Limibacter armeniacum: one gene and its partner. The protein of the gene in region 1 interacts with the protein of each later gene in a pairwise test. Links are inferred from orthologs where the notes say so. Each region holds a gene or a part of one and is shown on either strand. Other genes may lie near its edges. The genes, in order: ruvC and ruvA.

Region 1 (10,628 bases):
TGTAATCAGGTACTAAGTCAATATACTCATCCCTAAAAGTCAAAATTGCGGATGGCTCAATCCCTACCAATGGCACCTCTTCAGAGATGATGTCTTTCAGCAAGTTTACATTTTGAATAGCAATCTCTTTTGCTTCTCTTACCAGACCTTTTGAAAGGTAAGTCCTGCCACTTTCGATATGCTTAGGGATAATTACCTCATAACCCAACTTCTCCAATAGAGATACCATCTTGATACCTACAGGAGTATCATTGTAGTTGGTAAATTCATCATTGAAAAGGTATACCTTTCCTTTTGTATTGACCTGTGCTGATTTCAGTTGTTTCTGGTGCTTCTTAAACCATTTATCGACAGTCGTTTTATGCAAAAGAGGAACAGACCTTTCTTTTGCAAACCCAGACACAGACTTGGCTATTGCAGCTGTAGGACCAAACTTGAAAACAAAGTTATAGGCCCAAGGTGCTAGTGAAGCTAATGTATTCAACTTACTGAAACCTGCTATCATCTTCGCTCTTAAAGGAACACCATTCGCATCATAGTAGTGCTGTAGAAACTCTGCCTTCAATTTTGCGACATCCACATTGGAAGGACATTCAGACTTACAAGCCTTACACGACAAACAAAGGTCCATCACATCATAAATCTCTTTATGATTGAAACGGTTTTGCTCATAAGGCTTTCTCAAATACTCTCGCATGATGTTAGCCCTAGCCCTAGTCGTGTGCTTCTCGTTTCGGGTAGCCATATAGCTTGGACACATGGTACCTCCTGACAGCTCCGTCTTACGACAATCTCCTGAACCGTTACAGAATTCGGCAGCCCTTACCAAACCTTGTGTAGCGCTAAAATCAAACACTGTATCAATATCTGGCGTATCGATACCTGGCATATAACGCAAGCTTGTGTTCATTGGCGGAGTATCCACAATTTTGCCTGGATTGAATACATTTTTCGGGTCCCAAGCAAACTTTACTTCTTTTAGCAACTCATAATTTTTCTCCCCGACCATAAATCGGATAAACTCTCCTCTGAGTCTACCGTCTCCGTGCTCTCCACTCAATGATCCATTATATTTCTTTACTAAATGGGCTATTTCATCAGCAATGGTATGGAACATTTGGTTACCTTCTTCTGTCTTCAAGTCAAGAATAGGACGAAGGTGCAACTCTCCTGAACCTGCATGAGCATAATGAACACAATACAGGTTGTGTTTTGTAAGTGTCTCATTGAAGTCCGCTATATAGGAAGGCAAGTCATTAACATCTACCGCTGTATCTTCAATTACTGCCACAGGCTTCATATCTCCAGGCGTATTTGACAATAGGCCTAACCCTGCCTTACGCAGGTTCCAGACTTTTTTGATATCATCACCAAATACATATGGAAAATGAAAACCAAGTCCTGCTTGCTTCATCTCTTCCACCATAGCATCAGCAGCATTTTTCACTTCTTCTTCACTATCTCTACTGATCTCCACTACCAAAATCGCGCCTGGATCTCCCTGCACAAAGAAACGGTTTTTCGCCTGTTCTATGTTAGCTTTTGTACATTCTAACACATAATGGTCCATCAATTCACTTGCTGATGGCGTATATTTCAATGCGATAAGGTTTGCTCGTAAAGACTCATCAATTGTATTGAAGTGAGCACATACCAGCCCTTTATAGGCAGGAGGAGTTGGATCACAATGAAGTTTAATTTCCGTAATAAATATCAGAGTACCTTCAGAGCCTGCAATCAACTTACAGAAGTTGAAACGCATACCATCGTTATTGAATGGTTCTGTATCTGCCAGCAAGTCCAATGCATAACCTGTATTCCTTCTTGGAATCGTCTTTTTAGGATACTCTTTCTCTATTTCCTCCCTGTTTACCTCATCAGACAGCATTTCCCTGACTTGATTGTAAACCTTCGTTTCCAGCGTATCGGGTCCTTGACATTTAGCAAGAAACTCATCAGGACTAATATCCTTGAAGACTACCTCACTTCCATCACTCAAAAAGCCTCTCACCTCCATCAGGTGATCTCTTGTGCTTCCATAGACCACAGAATTGGATCCACAAGAATTATTACCGACCATTCCCCCAATCATCGCACGGTTAGCCGTAGACGTTTCAGGGCCAAAAAACAACCCATATGGCTTTAAGTGCATATTTAGCTCATCCCGGATAACGCCAGGTTGTACACGTACCCACTGCTCTTCCTTATTCACTTCCAGTATAGAAGTAAACTTCTGTGAAACGTCTACCACAATACCACTACCCACTACTTGCCCTGCCAACGAGGTACCCGCTGTACGTGGGATCAATGAGACGCTGTGCTCATTAGCAAAGACAATAAGCTTTCTGATATCCTCCTCTGTTTCTGGTATAGCAACAGCCAAAGGCATTTCTCGGTAAGCAGACGCATCCGTGGCGTATAATGTACGGATGGTATCATTGTACAATAGCTTTCCTTTTAGGGAAGCTGAAAGTTTGTTCAGTTTATTGTGGTCCATTCTCATCAATCATTTTGGGTCCAACTCAAAATCCCATACAAATATAGCACAGCTTTAAAATTATAACCTTATCATATTGTAATAATCCTCTTCCCTAAAACTTTCTCTCCATCTCACAGACAGTTGCAAAATAAAAGTGTTTTGGCAACGCTTTTGTACTATTCCTGTTTAGCTGAATTAGCTTTTAAGGTGCAAAAATAGTTCTTATGCCATCAAATACATCACAGAAATCAAGGATTTGACCATTCTTGTTCGAAGATTGAGCATTATCTTCCAACTTTTAGTCTGATATATCCATGCATACACCTATAAACAAAGCGCTTCCGTCGTATCTTCTTAAAATGAGTTTGAAGACAGGCACAAAAAATCTTAATTTGATACAAGAAATTATACTTTAACTGCGAATCCTGCTATCAGGAAAAATATTTCAGCAAGTTTTGAGTTTTATACAAAAGACCTAGTATGTCTGAATTTAACTATCGCTATTCAATGAAAGGAAAAACCTTTTTCTATATATTATTATTTTTTGCCTTTAACCTTCTTACTTCCAATGCAAAGGCTCAGACCGTATCGAACGATATTGCTTCGATGAATGATCCTTTTATGAAGCCTGAACTTTGGGCAAAACTAAAAACTCAGCCTGACAACGATTACTTCTGGAAACTCTATTTTGGTAAAGACTTATTTGATTTACCCGAAGACCAGTACAAAATTTATGAAGGTTTGCGTCAAAAACTGATTAAGGAAGAAAACAAAAGAAGAGCTGCTGTTAAAAAGAAAATTATTGAGCGAAAAATAGCAGAAGAGGCTGAAACAAATAACAGGTTTGCCAGTGATCCTATTTATCAGGATCTAGTCAGTAACATCAGCAAGAACTTTGTAATGATTGAAATGTACTTTACGGATAAGTTTGAAGAGGCTGGAAGTGAATATGTTTCCTACTTTGACATGTATCCAAACAATGATTACAACAAGATTCAGTGGGTTGATGAGCATGAGCACAGACTCGGAGAACTTCTTCGAATGAAAGAACTCAACAACAATACTTATAAAGGAACATTGAAGTAGGAATGCTATTCATTTGGCTTTCCTAATAGTAAATAAAGATGGTCATAAAAAAACGGTTGGTGTTTTGATAACACCAACCGTTTTTTTGTTAAAGCAGTAATAAAATTACTTGCTCAATCTCTCTACCAATGCATGTGAGATGCCTGATGTTGAGAAACCACCATCATGGAAAAGGTTTTGCATTGTAACCTTCTTAGTCAGGTCAGAGAATAAAGTGATGATGTAATCAGCACACTCTCCTGCTGTTGCATTACCTAGTGGAGAAAGCATATCTGCGTAATCCAGGAATACATTGAAACCTGAGATACCTTGACCCGCTGTAGTAGGAGTTGGAGACTGAGAAATCGTGTTCACACGAACTTTCTTATTCTCACCCAAACGCTGACCAAAACTTCTTGCGATTGACTCCAATACTGCTTTAGCCTGTGACATATCACTGTAATCAGGATATGCTCTTTGAGCTGCAATATATGACAGTCCTACTACTGAACCCCACTCATTCAGGATGTCCATTTTTTCAGCAACTTGCATCATCTTGTGGAATGATAGAGCTGAAATATCAATTGACTTTTGGTAATAGTCGTAGTTCAAGTCACCATATTCTCTACCTTTTCTCACGTTCGGGCTCATGCCGATTGAGTGAAGGATAAAGTCTATATTCTCACCACCGAAGTGCTCTTGTGCCTTTTTGTACAGGTTTTCTATATCTTCCAAAGATGTTGCGTCAGCAGGAATCACAATTGTATTCAACTGATCCGCCAACTCTTGGATTTTACCCATTCTCATGGCAACTGGTGCATTAGTCAATACAATTTCAGCACCTTCTTCTACTGCTCTGACAGCAGTTTGCCAAGCAATTGAGTTCTCATCCAGAGCACCTGTGATAATTCCTCTTTTTCCTTTTAATAGATTATAAGACATGGTTAACGATGTAATTTGGTTTCAAAAAATTGCAACACCCTCATTTCCAATCCCTTCTCTCAAAGTCTTCTTCCATCAGCGTGCCACTAAAATTGAAAGCGATGTGTGCAATTAGCCCGTAATTAGACTAATAACTTGACAAATCTATAAACTCGTACTTATTTTTTTACTATTCGATCAGGATTTTGTGCCAAAAAGTTTCCCCAAGACTTGGTTTTACTTGTATTATCCCCTTTTTGATAGACATGACAAACAGCCACTCCTAGGGCATCAGTCGCATCCAGTAACTCATTGGCTGCTGTTCTAAAATTAAGGATGTTCATCAACATCTTGGCAACCTGCTCTTTAGTCGCATTTCCATTTCCTGTTACGGCAGATTTCACTTTTTTGGGTGCATATTCTGTAATAGGAATATCCCTAATAAGTGCTGCTGCCATCGCTACTCCTTGAGCTCTACCTAGTTTAAGCATCGACTGAACGTTTTTACCAAAAAAAGGCGCTTCCAAAGCTACTTCATCAGGATGGTACTCTTCCAGTATCTGCGTAATCCTCTCATGAATCTTTTTGAGCTTCAAGGCGTGGTTACTGTACTTTGACAAATGAATGACACCATACTGAATCAGTGATAGCTTACTTCCCTTTGCCAAAATCAAACCATATCCCATTACAGTGGTACCTGGGTCTATCCCAAGAATTATTCTTTCCTCCATTCGTCAAAAATCACATTATTCTTCTGCAAAGGAAAGGAATATTTTCAACACCTCTTCTTCTATTATTCAAAATGCTCAGGTGAACCTAAACAGCCAACCTTTTTTTCTTATTGAGAATCCCTTGGCTTGGACTGAAAAGGAATGCCAACATAAACTCTATTCCGATCATTGCAGACATCGCTCCCGCGATTGAACCATCCAGCCATAATGCTAAATAGTACCCCCCTATCGCTGCGATAACCCCTGCCACAACAGACAGTGCCAACATGATGGAAAGTTTCTCTGTCAGTAAGTATGCAATTGCCGCAGGACCTACCAGAAATGCCACGACCATAATAGCCCCTACAGATTCAAATGAAAACACAGTTGTCATTGAAACAGCTCCCATCAAGGCATAATGCCATAAGTTTACTGATACTCCTATACTGGTTGCATAGACAGGATCAAAGCTAGTCAACTTCAAACCTTTATAACCGAACAGTATAAAAGCAATGACCAATAGTAGATTGCCTCCTAGCATCCAAGTAGCAGCTGGCCCCATTTCTACACCATTCCACTCCCACACATCCAAGGGTACATAAGCGATCTCCCCATATAGTACGCAATCCTGATCCAAGTCTACACTTCCTGCTAAAAAAGAAATCAGGATAACACCAATGGCAAAAAGTGCGGTAAAGGAAACCCCTATGGCTGCATCTTCCTGAAGTCCTCCTCGCTTACTTAGCATCTCAATCAGCACTGTTACAATCACGCCAAAGATGGCCGCACCAACCAGCATTGGAACATTATTGATTGAACCTGAAATAAGGTATGCGATTACGATACCGGGTAAAACAGCATGAGAGATGGCATCCCCAACCATCGTCATTTTCCTTAAAAGGAGAAAACAACCTAGCAGTCCACAACTTGATGCGACCAAAACTCCTGTCAGAATTATCCAAAATGCATCCATATATTTTTAGACTTATCTAAATTTATTTTTCAATAGATCAAAATTACATAGTTTTTTTCAATAAAAATAATCGCATGGACAATGATGATACAAATCAAAATTTCAGTAAAAGCTGTAGGGTGACTTCTGACTTTTTTGTTCCTTCAATTAGGTCATTACCACTCCCTATTACTTCCTGATTACTATAGTGTGACACAGCATACCGTCCCCAAATTGACATTCGGGTTGAAGGCTTGTATTGTACTATGTAAACCTGTCTCATACCTTGCCCATAGTATGCGGGAAAGGAAAAGGCATACAATACATTTTTTTCATAAACGTACTGTCTATTATCATAGTCGTCTGTATCAAAAACTGCCCAACGTGCACTAAACCGAAGGGATTTGTATTGGTAACTCACATCCTGAAGCAAGACCATTCCGCTTGTACTTTCAGCTCCGTCTTGCAATTGCTGACTTGCCTGATACCTTACTCCTAAATTAAGTTCCTTGCTAACTCCATAATCAACATCAAATCGCCATTGTTGCTTCGTCAATTGGGACACTTCCGTATTGGCTAAAATCTCCGTATTCTTCTCTTTCACCTCACACTTATACTGACCGTACATGGCGATTGCTTTAGATGGCTTCCATTTCACTCTCAGAAAGCTGTCATACCCCACTGAAGGTCTATTGACCTGAAAACGTAACCATGGAAACTTAAACTGATCAATATATGCGGAGATTTCCCATTGTCTGTTCGGATAAACTTTTAACCCTACATACAACCCGCTTTCATTTATATTCTGAGAAGATTCGCCAAAAGTATTTCCATAAAACGTATGAAAATCCCTTGCATAGTCCCGATACAACAATGTCAAGTCAGCATATTTAGATAAGCCAGCCATTACTCCTGCCAAATACCCCAACCCTGCATTTAAATCTTTCCCCACTTCTGAGAAAATGGTCAGGTTTTGCCAAGTTATATCCAAATCAAAACCTACAAGGGCTAATCTTTTTCCCTGAAAGTAAAATTGATTGTAATAAGTAGGAGTTGGAGATAAATGGTGAGAAAACCGGGTTTGAGAATAAGTCAATCCAACTTGCAATGGGAAAAACGAAGGTTGATATCTCAAGTGTCCTCCCGTCAAGAGCTCTGTAAGCTGCTTCCTGTTTTTAACCTCAGTTTCAGTTCTATGAAAACCGTCTTCTTTGATGGTAATGTTTTCTGCTTCAGTATTGGCATCCAAATTCCTTAAAGAACCAAAACCTGTAAAATCAAAAGCTCCTTTTGTTAGGGTAAAACCACAACCCCGAAGAAAACCACTCTCCATAGACGATGAATATGGCAATATACCTATGTGGTTCCTTTTGGCTGATAGAATGGTCTCACTTCCTTTTCCTGTCGTAAAACCTCCTCCATACAAAAGTCCTTGCCCGATCTGCATCTGATAATCTCCAATAATCAAAGACTTTAGCACTCCTTTATTAAATAACCCAACGTGAGCAGATATGTAATCAGCTCCATATCTAAATGATTCACCTGCATCTTTTTCCGCTGTAATACCGAAACTAAAATCCCTTGGTCTACTCAACCGCCATTTTAAAAATAGTTTATCAGGGCTGCCTAGATACGCTGACTTCCCTTCCTTATTGTCAATAAACCCTTGCTGTTTTTGCAATGCTCTCTGCCAACGCAAGAGCAAGTAGTGATTTTCTTCCTTTCTAATTCTTTCAAGTAATGGTCGGCTATCAGTATCATTTCCAGCATCACTTATTTTGACAAATGGTAGGATTCTATCCAGTGTATGCTGACTCCACCCTTTCACTGCCTGCAACTCATAAATGCTAAGTAGCTTTCCAAACCTTGCCTTATGCGCAATCAGAGCGTCAATTTCTTCATTATTCAACACACCTAATACCTGTAAGTCTGTTTTATCCGCTTTATTCAAGTCTAACGGAGAAAGGTAATAATGCATGAGGAGCTCAAAATCAGGAGAAGTGGTTTCTGCATCTGCCAAGTACTGTTCCATAAAAGGCTCAGCTGTTTTTGTATTATACGCAGGATGCCTTGACTGCGGAAATACCCAATATGACAGACACATCAAGAAAATCAGGAGTACAATTTTCATATTGCCGCTTTCTTAGAAAGTTGCACATACATTCCCAATAGATGATTGACAGGTAAATATTGGCTTCTCTCAATGACATAATGGACACTGACCTTATTCAGCTTACAACCAATTCCAAAATGTTGAGACAAGGGATATGTTCTAACACCAGTTTGTAAGCTTATTTCAGGAATTGGTTTATAAAAAACACCCGCATGTAATGCCTTCTCACCTGCTACCTCTTTACTGATTACCAACTGTAACTCTAACTTATCGGATAAAGGTTCATAAGCAATACCTGTCTGGATATAAGTGGGGATAGAATTTTCTTCATACCTATAGGCAGTTCGAAGGATATTTTTCACCATTGCTCCAAGCCTCAATGATGAAAGTAATGGCAAAGCTACTCCAATGTCGATTGTTGCACTCCGCTCAGTTAGTAATTGCTCCCCACCTTCTTCCATCACATTCAAGCTGAGCCCCAAATACGTTTCCCCTACCTGATGACATACTGACAGTGATACAGCTTGCTCATGAAAAGCACGATCTCCGAATCTGGCAGCAAGCAATGAGACTCTGATGGGAGAAGCAACAGGCATCACCACTCCAGCAGACATGGTAGAAAAAGAAGGATGATTAAAGCGATAGGCAAAACCTGAAAGTAGGCTAGCTTCCTTGAAATTTGAAATGATGGCAGGATTTCCGGAAATGCTCTTACTATAAACTGATGCGATATCCGCATAACCAGTAGAAGCACTAGAAGCAGAAACCTGATGTAAAAAAGATTGGGGTTGAGCGAAATTAGGTATGAAAATAAGTATGCTCAAGACTAGGGTAATTCTCATAAGTTAGCTAAAAGTTTTTTTGAACTTTCAAGCTAATGGCTATCGCCAAATACTTATGTCAAATTACTGAGGAAGAGTACCCATGTAAGAATTACAGCCTCATGAAGTTAGTGATTAACGGTAAGACATACTCCCTTCAAAAATCTGATTTGCAACTAAGCAGCACTACAATTGCACTAAAAAAAGAATTTTCAGGTAAAATGAATTTTTTACAATCCAGCCTTTCATGGATTCATGAACAACCATTAAATTTAATCATAGAAAAAGCCTTAACAATTAAACCAAATAAGATATATAATCTCCAAGCTAGCCAACTTATCCCCCTCCCCAATTTTATAGCCATCGGAAAGTCATCCCCCCTTTTCCGGTGGCTTATTTTTATCCTAAAAATCTACTTGTTGCTTATCTTTTGTTTTAGACTTTTTTTCAGGTTGCTCAATTGGCAACACAATTTCAAACACCGTTCCTTCTCCAACTTTACTATTCACCTTGATGGTTCCTCCATGATCCTGAATGATACCAAAAGAAATGGATAAGCCCAGTCCTGTACCTTCTCCTACCTTTTTGGTCGTAAAGAATGGGTCGAATATCTTATTCTGAGTCTGCTCTTCCATTCCCATACCATTATCACGGATTGTAATGCTGATTGAAGGTACTTTTTTACCCTCGGCAATGGCTGTCTTAATTGTGATTACTCCTTCATCAGGAATTGCCTGAACCGCATTAGACAGGATATTCATAAATACCTGATTCAGCTTACCTAAATTACAGCTAATCTCAGGGATATTACCGTATTCCTTGATGATCTCTACCTTGTTTCTAATCTTGTTATTGAGTAGCGTTAAAGTGGCATCTATGCCCAGCTCAACATTGGCTTTATCAAAAACCTGATCATTGGTTCGGGAGAATGTTTTTAACTCCTGAACGATACTGGCAGTTCTTGAAGCCCCTTCTTCCACACCTTGAAGTAGCAACTCTATTTCTTCAAACAGGAAGGATACATCATATTCTTCCCACAGCTTCTGAAGCTCTTCCCCTGCATATTCTTCACGATAACGAGAAATCACTTCCTTGATCTCTGCCACGTCCTCTTTCAGTGGAGTCACGTTATTGAACACAAAGTTGATCGGGTTATTGATCTCATGTGCAATACCTGCAGTCAGCTGCCCGAGTGATGCCATTTTCTCCGCATTTACCAATTGGGCCTGCATCACTTTCAGGTTTTTATAAGCCTGTTCCAAATCAGACAGGGATTGCTGTACAATATCATGTTGCTTGGCTAGCTCACTATTTTTCGACTGAATTTCATCATGCGCCTTTTTCAGGCTTTCAGATTGTTTCTCCAGTTCCAGCTTCTGGTTTTCTATCTTCTTGGTACGCTGTTTTACCATCAACTCAAGATGATCCCGATAAACCTGCAACTCCTCCTCAATATATTTTCTTTCTGAAATATCACGAATACTACCCCAAAGACCTTTCAGGTTGCCATACTCATCTGTAATACTATTGATCCTCACTTCTACAGGAAGTGGGGTTCCATCTCTTC
Region 2 (10,599 bases), on another replicon or contig:
TCCGGAGCAGGGCATCAACCGTAAACCTGATGGATTGTTTCATCTCTTTTTCAGTCATGCCTTCAGTCAGGCTACCCCATTTCTTGTCAAGTAGCAAGTCGCTTACAATACCTTTGACCAATACAGAAATTTCAGACAGCACTACTTTATTTTTGTGTTGGGTGTAAAGCTGCTCGTATAGGTGCTCTCTAATGACTTTGGCTTCAGGTTCTAATGTCGTTGCCAAGTGGCTATAAACCTTTTTCTCGTTCAGATTTCCTAAATCCAACAACCGCTTAACAGGGATTCTGAATAGCTCATCTACTACATTGTACAAGACTTTTTGAAGTGAAAGTAGAATACGCTTATTGGATAGGATTTCCTCAACAGTTTGCTTCAGCTTGTCTTTGTTAAGGTCAAAGCCTATTTCCCCTACAGTGGTGGTATCCCCAATCTCTTTTAAGGTAGAGGCAAGGAGAGGATGCAGCTCAGGAGCCTTCTGTTCAAAGAACAAGGGAACACTGTTTTGAAGCAGGTCAGTGGTGGCATTTCGAATTGTTCCTTCGTAAAGGAAAACCAGTTTATTCCTTTTTAGCGCCGTTTGGTATACCTGATCAGCATACTGCTCCTTATTTTGACTTAAATGCTGACAGAATGAGGTGATGATATGACTGACCAGCAAGCCAATGTTATTCTCAAGTACTTTAAATGCTTTTCCGTCAAAAGTCTCTGACAGTTTCTGTTCAGGGTGTATAAACTTCAGTAGTTGTTTGTCAATGAACTCAAACATCATGTCCTTGAGCTCTCCATGTTGAAGTTTATCCTGTGATAAGTTCCATAACTTTTCTTTAATCTGTGTTTTTCTGTCTCTGAATAAAGGGATGTCATAAAGGGTGTATTCCCTGTATCCTTCCATTTTTTCAAGGAGGACTTTATTTATTTTCTCAATAGACTTTTCATCTTCCACCCATTGATAAGCCTTGTCTAATTGCTTTTCAAGTACACTGTCTATACCAGTGAAAATATATTCCAGCAGTTGAGGAGGAATAAGGTCTCTAAGAAGTGCATCCTGATGTAAGAGCTGTTGGATTCTTTCTGTAACAAAAGAAGACAAGCCTCTGTAAAAGTTTGGGTGCTCAGTTAGTTTGGCAAATGAGTCTTGCAAGTCCGAAAACTGCTCCCCAATCAGCTGTTTTTCCTTGTTTTCGATAAAATTGAAGACCTGTCTGGATAGTAAGTCTCTTTTTTTGTAAAACTGCTGTACAACCTGCTTGGACATTGCTTTTGTGATGGTATTACGGTCACTGAGTACAATCCTATTGATCAGTGCAAAGTTATGCTTGGAGGCTCGTTCGGCAATGACAGGTCTGATGGCTTGCAGCTTTTTGTGCATTCCTTCACCTACAGTCTGTTGATTGAGGAGTTCTTTGCCTACAAATTTGCCCATCTGTTCAGCAAAATTTTCCTTGTTTTTGGTCATGATACCAGGTGTAAAAGGAATTCTGATACCGAATAGCATTTTTTCTCGGTAGGGTCTGAACACCATCTTGATCGCAATCCAGTTAGTGCCCAACCCAGTGATTCCATAAACCACAGCTCCTGCTATCATGGTGTTGGTGGTCATGTCTCCTTCAGGAAGCAGTGCTGTAAGCCCACCTGCGATTGCTCCCAGAAAAGCACCAAAGTAGGTGATGGGTTTCATGTTTTTACCCATAAACCCCTTTACCATGGTAGGCAGGTCTTTATGTTTCTTTTCTAGGTTTTCCTTAACCAATGAGCTTACCTGTCCTTCCATCAGCTTATTCAGGTTACGGTCAGTAAACCCAGCTAACTCTTCAGTGAGTTTGTAAGGAAGGTTTTCTTGTTGGGCAACAAAATCAGTAATGTTCTGTAAAGGGTATTCAATTACATGCTTGAACTCTCTCTGTACAGTTTCAACGATCTTGTCGGCTAACTCAGGAACAATTTTCTCAAGTTGCGTATCCTTGACATACAAGTCCCAAGTATTGGACCTGAGACGTTCTTCAACCATTTGTTTGAGTAGTTCTTCACCTCTGGATCTGTTTTTTATAAGTGCATCCTCAAGTGTATACCTTAGGTTACCAATGTTTTGAGTAAGTAACTCAGGAGATACAATTTTAGAAATACTGATCTCTTTGAGTTCATTGATCTTATTGACCAGAATCTCTTCAGCACGGTCAATGGCCTTGTCACTTTTAAGGAACTCCTTGAGCAGATCTTCATCCAAGAGGTAGTTTAGCACTTCCTGTAAGTCATTAACCCTTCGTTTAGCGGGCCAGATACTCCCGATTTGTTGGTCGAAGAATTTCTCAAATGCCTCATTTTCTGTATTGAGTAGCTTGTCGTCTGCTACCTGTTGGAGTGACTTAAAAAGGACGTCTACAATTTTCTCTCGATCAATTCCAGCAAAAAGGTTACTGATACTATTGTTTTTCAGAAACTTGATAATCTCTTCAGCACCTTTTTTGGCAATGGATTTGGAGTGAATGCCTTCCTGCTGCTTTCGGGTGATGGCTACAATTTCTTCTACAATCCTAAAACGGTCACTGACGCTTTCAATAAATAGGCTGATTAGCCAGTTGCCTACCAGTGATGCATTTTTTTCAAAAGCTTCATTGACGATTTCGTCAATCTCTTCTTTGTTATCCCTTATCCAAGAAATTACAGTCTCAATTAGGTATGGGAGTTTGCTTTTAAGGAATTGTTCAAAGTTGTGGCGACTATCCTCAGGAAGTAACTCAAAGATAGTCGTCTGCTCCTGACTAACGACATCGACAACAATCCTTATCAGTGTCTTGATAGGGCTGTCAGCACTTTCGTCAGCAAGCAAAGTTTTGAATATGCTGATGAGTTCTTTTGCTGTAGAAGAGGCTTGCTCACTACCCAATATTTCGGTGATTCGCTTTTGAGCAACACTGTCAGCTACTTTTCCCATCAGGCCTTCAATTTCTAGTTGATGGAGAATCTTTCTGAGTAGGCTGTCTAGGGGGTAGTGGTTGCGGTGTAGTTCCACACTTAACTCTTTGAAAATCTTGCTTGCATTGGATTTAAGGTTTTCCAAAAGCTTTTCAGAAAGCAGTGTTCTCAGTTTTTCATCGCTTAGTTCTTTCCAAAGTTTTTCGGTAAAGTCTTCAGCCAGACCGGGAGTCAGTACAGTCAGTTTCATGGCTTCATAGACCTTTCGGGCCATAGCATCTGCTTGCTCAGGAGAGATTACTTCACCGATTACATTTTGTTTGGTGAAGTCTTTCAGGATATGAAAAAGAGGTTTTTCAATTGTATCTGAGAGTGTGCCGAGCAAGTTGTTGAACGAGGCTTCAATGCCCGGAATATCTTTCAGTAGCATTCCGTCAGGTAGCTGTTCGCTAATGCTATGTTGAATCAGCTCTTCAAACATCTTGACCAATGCATTCTTGAATGCAGGTTTCTGAAGCTCTACTTTAATATTGTCATGTCGGATGATTTCGGATTCGACTAGTTTACTGATGTTCTTGATAAACTGATCTTTGGTTTGCTCGACTACACTGGGAATGCCAACGACTCTTTCAAATAGCATTCTTAAGGCGAGGTCATTTGTAGTATAGCCAACGATTGAACCTGAAAAAATTTTGAGGAGAAATGAGTAGTACATGTATGTTAGCGGTTGACCGTTTGAGTTGATTTGCCAACATACAAATATTTTCCCTCAAAAGAGGGACAGCAATAATTATTTTACGGTTTAATTGTAACTTTTCTGTGAACTTGGTTAATATTGTTGACAGGTTACCCGATCTGTTGTGGATATTTAGAAGATCGTTTTTAGGAGAATAACTTGAGGAAGTTTATGAAATTCAATGTAAAGATAATAATGGTTTCCCTTCTGGCTTTGGTATGTGTTTTTACAGCATGTAGCAAGAGTAAAGAAGAGGGTAGCAAGAATTTGCCAGTAGCAAAAGGAAAACCAGGTGAAATGATCCTGATTATGGACTCAGCTCAATGGAAAGGAAAGCTGGGTGATATTGTATATGATAGTGTTTTGGCACAAACTGTGGATATTCTGCCGCAGCCCGAGCCGATGTTTACGATAAGTCATGTAAGACCGGGAGGTTTTGAAAGTATCTTGAGACAGGCAAGGAATGTTGTTATGGTTACTACGCTTGACTCCAAAAGTAGTGATACCAAAAGAATGAAGCAGTTTTTCTCAGAAGATGCCCTGAAAGAAGTAAGCAAGAAAGGCAAGGCTTTTATGCAAGTCAATAGAGATGTCTATGCAAAAGGTCAGGCAATGGTCATGCTTTTTGCACCTTCAGAAGATCTGATGCTTGAGTTTTTGGAGAATCCTGAAAACCAGCGAAAAATCGCTTCGGTATTCAATGACTTGGAAAACAAAAACCTGATGAGAAGTATCGGGGGTGTTTATGACAAGACCATGAAGAACAAGCTGAAGAAAGCGACTGGAATATCGCTAGAGCTGATGCCAGGTTTCCAATTGGCGAAAGAGACTGATGACTTTATCTGGTTGAGACACCCTGAACTGAAAGTGGATAAAAACATTTTCATTGCGAAAAAACCTTATACATCGCAGGAGCAATTCTCGCCTGATAGTATCATTGACTGGAGAAACCAGATTGCAAAAGAACACCTATATGGAGACCCTGATAATCCTGAGTCATTTGTAGTGACCGAAAAACTGGTTCCTGTCAAAACGAAGACTATGGAGCTTGATGGACATCACGCTGTAGAAGCTAAAGGACTTTGGAAAACCAATAACATATCAATGGGTGGACCATTTGTTAGTTATGTGATGGTTAATGATGGCGGAGACATGCTTTACTATATTGAAGGTTTTGTGTATGCCCCTCAGCAGAAAAAACGTGAATACATGCGTGAAATGCAGGTGATGTTGCAGTCTGTGGATTAATTCTTGCGAAGAGAGGTTGTCGTTGGATAATCCCTCGATATTATGAATATGACTGTTTAAATAAAGATTTTGATTATATAAATCGGAGAAGAGAAAAAATACCTGCACTGATTGTCAGGGATTTATTTCCTTCTCCCTTTTTACTTTGTACTTTTGTAAGTTATGTATAATTATATTAGCGGTAAATTGGTAGTCAAGTCACCGACTTATGCGGTGATTGATGTGGCGGGGATCGGATATGAAGTGCATATTCCACTTAGCACCTATGCCAAGATCGGAGACAAGGAAAGTTGCTTGCTTCATACCCATTTCTATGTGAAAGAAGATGCGCAGCTGCTTTATGGTTTCATTGAAAAACCTGAGAAAGACCTGTTCCTTTTACTGATCAGTATTTCGGGAATTGGGCCATCAACCGGATTGGCTTTTCTTTCGTCGCTTTCGGCTGCTGAAATTAAACAGGCGATACAGTCAGACGATGTAGCCACAATCCAGTCGGTGAAAGGGGTAGGAGCCAAAACAGCCCAGCGTGTCATCATAGAGCTGAAGGACAAGGTAAGCAAACTAGAAATTGAGGGTGCAGAGGTTGCGGCTGTAGCTGGTATGACTTCTGATGATCAACGAAACAAACAGGAAGCGTTGGAGGCACTGATGCAACTTGGGTTCTCAAAACCGATGGCAGATCGTAGTTTGAAAACCATTATGAAGAAACATGGTGCAGGGTTAAGTGTAGAACAGTTGATCAAACTTGCTTTAAAAAATTAGTGATATTCAAATAATTGATGCCTATAGGATTAGATTTCTACTGCTTTTGAGGTACTTACGTATCAAGAATATACAATACTTAAGTCTTAAATGTTATATTCAAGGAATGATCATATTGAAATAATCAATTTTGAACATTGTATGAATGTAATACTGTTGCTCTTTTTCCTAATTGAGAAAGGTTACACGCTGTTTGGGTAATGTAGATTTTCTTACAATAAAAACATGTATAACCTCAAAAGCAGGGAGGTGTCTGACCTGAATTGTTAATCCACCTTCCTACTCAGGAGCCTACTTTACAAATTACCTGTTGCGAATTAGTTTGCTTCTACTTGACTAGACAAGCAAAGGTTTTTTGGGGATAATGATTTAGCTTTAACAGCTATTTTCTACTATAATTTAGACCAGAAGGCTCTGGCTACTAAATCCATTTTTCATACAATAAAAACCGAAGTCACTTTGCGCTATTTGGTATTGATGTTGCTGTGTGCTGCTACTTTTGCTGGGAATGATGTTGTGTGGGCGAAACCTAATGCCTCTCTTGGAGTGTTACAGGTACCAGCTCAGCAAAAGGTTGACCAGGACACAACGAAAAGAGACCTAAAGCTCAAGCCTTATGAGCAAGACCGATATGGAGACCCGTTGACTAATCCACGGAGTAACTCTCCTTTGTTGCTGAATACTCCTCCCAATTCGAATGTGAATATTGAGTTGGATTCAAGTGGTACTTATTTCAATGTCAATGAAACATTGAATGATATGGAGTACCGTCCGCCTACACTTATTCCTTATAATGAATACAGGAAATACCTATTTCAGAAGCAACAACAGGATTACTGGAGAAGCCTTTCGATTCAGCAGGACGGACGAGATGCCCTTCCCGGTAAGGATGGGAGCAGGTTGATTCCGCCAATTTACTTGGGTAAAGTAGCGGACAGGCTGTTTGGCGGAAGTACGATGGAGTTCAAGACCAGTGGTAGTGTACTGCTGGATTTTGGAGGCTTATGGCAAAGAGTAGACAACCCTCAAATACCTGTTCGTCAGCAAAGAAACGGGGGCTTCAATTTCGATCAGCAGATCGGGATGGCGTTGGAAGGTAAGATTGGAGACAAGCTGACGGTATCAGGTAATTTTGATACCAAAAGTGCCTTTCAGTTTGAGCAAAGATATAACCTGTCCTATACAGCATATGACCATGATATCATTCAGGATGTACAGGTGGGTAATGTGAGTTTTCCTGTTTCCAACTCCTTGATTACAGGAGCGCAAAACCTGTTTGGTGTTTATACCAAAATGCGATTTGGTAAACTATACGTTAGTGGTATTTTTTCAAGTCAGCGAGGTTCGGTAGAAACAATGACCATTCGAAATGGATCTCAGGCAGCAGAGTTTGAGATGCAAGCTGATAATTATGAAGCCAATAGAAACTTCTTCCTTTCGCAGTTTTTCCGTGACAACTATGAAAGAGCACTCCAGAATTTGCCAATTATCAATTCAGGGGTTGTTGTTACAAGGGTAAAGGTTTTTGTTACCAACCGAAATAATGATACGCAGAACCTCAGAAGTTTAGCGGCATTCCTCGACCTTGGTGAGTCTACACCATACAACAGCAGTTGGATAGGTGGAGGAACTCCTAATGGAGAAGCAGGTAATAATGCCAATAGCCTGTACAATGAAATCGCCCAACTTGGTGGAGCAAGAAACCCTGATAATGTTAAAAGCTCTTTGGAAGGGTTTAATGGCATGACAAACGGTACTGACTTCGAAGTACTTCGTTCTGCTAGGGAGTTGACATCTACAGAATATACTCTAGATCCATTGTTGGGTTACATTACCCTGAATGCTCCTTTGCGTAATGACGAGATTCTGGCAGTAGCTTACGAATACACTTACAACGGACAGACATTTAAGGTTGGTGAACTGAATGAGGACTATACGAATCTGGATGCGAATGCGGTAGTCTATATGAAAATGCTAAGTCCTTCTACGATCAGAACGGACTTGCCAACTTGGGACCTGATGATGAAAAACATCTACCAACTTCAGGCAACGCAGATTCAGAAAGAGAACTTTAACCTGAGAGTAGTTTATAAGGACGATGCTTCAGGTGTCGATAACCCTAACTTGCCAGATGGTCAGAATACAGCCAATATCCCATTGGTAAGACTGATGAATGCTGACCAGTTGAACCCAAGTCAGGAGCGTCAGCCAGACAGTAAATACGACTATGTAGAAGGCATCACAATTCATCCTCAGGAAGGGCGGATTATCTTCCCTGTTTTAGAGCCTTTTGGTAAGACACTGGACGATTTGTTTGAGCCAAGTGAGTCTGCACTGGTGGAGAAATACGTTTTCACAGACCTTTATAATAAAACTCAGGCTGATGCAAAGCTGAATACGCTTCAGAACAAATACTTTATTAAGGGTAGTGTTCAGTCCGGTTCATCAGGAGATATCACATTGCCAGGAATCAATATTTCAGAGAATTCAGTAGTGGTTTCGGTAGGAGGAACCTCCTTGACGGAAGGGGTTGACTATACAGTCGATTACCAGTTTGGTCGTGTGAAAATCCTGAATGAAGGGGTGTTGAACTCTAATAAGGATATTCAGATACAATATGAAAGAGCTGACCTTTTCAATTTCCAAACAAGAAACTTGGCTGGTGTTGATTTGGAATACCACTTCAGTAAAGACCTGAAAGTGTCCGCAACCTTATTGCACCTGAATGAAAAGCCTTTGATTAGAAGGATTGCTGTAGGTAGCGAGCCAACCCGAAATACCCTATGGGGTACATCAGTGGACTACCGTACAGATTCAAGGTTTTTGACTAAAGCTATAGATGCCATTCCAGGTATTTCCACAACAGAAAATTCAACAGTTGTATTTAAGGGTGAGTTTGCCCAGTTGGTACCTAGTGCACCTAAATTGGTGGGGACCGATGGCGTATCATACATTGATGATTTTGAGGGAGCTGAGGTACCATACGACTATACACGTACACCAACTCAGTGGGCAATAGGTTCAACCCCAGTAGATATACTAAATGACTACGTGGACCCGACTGATGAAAGAAGCTACAATTACAAGCGTGCCAAGATGGCTTGGTATAATATCGATAATGTATTCTATTTTTCTGGCGGATCAGGCTCATCTCAAAGACCTAGTAATATTACTTCAGAAGTATTGCAGAATCATTACTCTCGTCTGATTCCTTACAATGAGGTATTCCAAGGAAAGCAACGTGAGCAGATTACTGGAAATGAGATTTCATTTGACATTGCATATTACCCTGATGAGAGAGGTCCTTATAACTACAGGACAGACCTTAATTCGGATGGTAGCCTTCCTAATCCAACGGAGAACTTTGGTGCAATTACGAAAGCCATTACACACGATGTTGACTTTGATAATATCAATGTCCAATACATAGAGTTCTGGTTGTTGGACCCGTTCTTAGATGGAGAAAATGGTCAGGTAGAAGGAAAGAACAATACGACAGGTGGTAAGCTGTTCTTTAACTTGGGTAATATTTCAGAAGACTTGGTGCCGGATGGAAGACATTTCTTTGAAAATGGTCTGACTACCAATGATGATGCAATGTCCCAAACAGAAGATTGGGGCTTTACGCCAAATACACAGTATTTGAATAATGCCTTTAACTCAGCGGTACCTCGTGATGCTCAGGACGTGGGTTTTGACGGATTGAGCTCAGAAAGGGAACGTACATTCTTGAGTGATTACTTATCAGCATTGCCAGGCTCAATCAGGTCATCTATAGAAGAAGACCCGTCTGGTGATGACTTCCGCTATTACCTAGGCAGTTATGCTGATGAGAATGACTTCTCTATCCTGCAACGTTACAAGAGCTTCAATGGTCCTGATGGAAACTCTCCTGAACTGAGTGGGGGAAGCGCTTTTCCTGCATCATCTTCTAACTTGCCTGACAACGAAGATTTGAATAAGGATAATACCGTTTCAGACCTGAATCAGTATTTCCAGTATGAACTAGACTTGAAACCAAGTCAGTTGAATACGTCTCATCCTTATATCGTTGATGAGGTAGAAGCAGAAGCACCTGAGTCAGGTGAACGTGTGAAGTGGTATCAGTTTAGAATCCCGATTAGGGGAAGCCATGTTGAGGAAATTGGAGGAAACGGATTGAGCTATAAGTCTATCCGTTTTATGAGAATGTTCCTGACAGGTTGGGAACAGCCTGTTGTCTTGAGAATGGTAAACTTCCAGTTGGTAGGAGCGCAATGGAGACCTTATACTGCTAGCAGTCTCGAAGACCTAACCAAACCTCAGCCAAACTCATCAGTTGAAGTTTCATCTGTCAATATTGAAGAGAACGGTCTGGATACAGGCGAAGGTATTCCTTATGTATTGCCTCCAGGTTTTGAAAGAGATTACGATGCTACTTCAACGGTTACAAGACGAATAAACGAACAATCTATTCAGATGTGTGTGAGTGGATTGGAACCGGGAACCAGTCAGGCAGTTTTTAAGAATTTTGCTTTGAACTTGGTCAATTATAAGCGCATCAAAATGGAATTGCATGCTGAGAGTGATAATGCAAGAGATGATGAATTGACTGCTTATTTGAGATTGGGTACGGACTTTACGCAAAACTATTATGAAATAGAAGTGCCTTTGGATATAACACCAAGGGGTTCCAATACAGCGGAGGCTATTTGGCCAAGGGACAATGAAATTGATGTTGCCTTGGAAGAGCTTTACCTGATTAAGTCAAAAAGAGATAAGTCAGGAAGTTCGACGACAGAGCCTTATACCGAAAAAATCAGAAACTATAATATAAGTGTAGTAGGTCGTCCTGACTTGAGTGCTGTCAAGATGGCGATTATCGGGGTAAGAAACCCAGAAAGCAATAATAGCCTGAGGGATGTTTGTATTTGGGCCAATGAATTGAGAGTGACTGA

Evidence for each region.
Region 2: the proteins of ruvC (region 1) and ruvA interact in binary tests that used the Escherichia coli proteins (3 or more experiments, as listed by UniProt). The link is inferred for Limibacter armeniacum from one-to-one orthologs.

What each region holds. Positions count from the first base shown.
Region 1 is NZ_JBAJNO010000008.1:1,619,025-1,629,652, reverse strand. What follows is about bases 3,421-6,181. They hold ruvC (crossover junction endodeoxyribonuclease RuvC), read right to left. Parts: upstream 5,197-6,181; coding sequence 4,645-5,196; downstream 3,421-4,644. Other genes in these bases: V6R21_RS12735 (metal ABC transporter permease), read right to left, coding at 5,282-6,148; V6R21_RS12745 (enoyl-ACP reductase FabI), read right to left, coding at 3,671-4,486; V6R21_RS12750 (hypothetical protein), read left to right, coding at 3,421-3,565. Outside these bases: V6R21_RS12755 (FAD-binding and (Fe-S)-binding domain-containing protein), read right to left, coding at 1-2,497; more of V6R21_RS12750, read left to right, coding at 2,987-3,420; V6R21_RS12730 (ComEA family DNA-binding protein), read right to left, coding at 6,243-8,258; V6R21_RS12725 (hypothetical protein), read right to left, coding at 8,255-9,082; V6R21_RS12720 (PAS domain S-box protein), read right to left, coding at 9,466-10,628.
Region 2 is NZ_JBAJNO010000009.1:100,290-110,888, reverse strand. The notes cover bases 4,131-6,862. They hold ruvA (Holliday junction branch migration protein RuvA), read left to right. Parts: upstream 4,131-5,062; coding sequence 5,063-5,662; downstream 5,663-6,862. Other genes in these bases: sov (T9SS outer membrane translocon Sov/SprA), read left to right, coding at 6,122-6,862; V6R21_RS18065 (DUF4837 family protein), read left to right, coding at 4,131-4,900. Also shown: V6R21_RS18070 (DUF445 family protein), read right to left, coding at 1-3,631; more of V6R21_RS18065, read left to right, coding at 3,824-4,130; more of sov, read left to right, coding at 6,863-10,599. UniProt on the Escherichia coli protein: The RuvA-RuvB-RuvC complex processes Holliday junction (HJ) DNA during genetic recombination and DNA repair.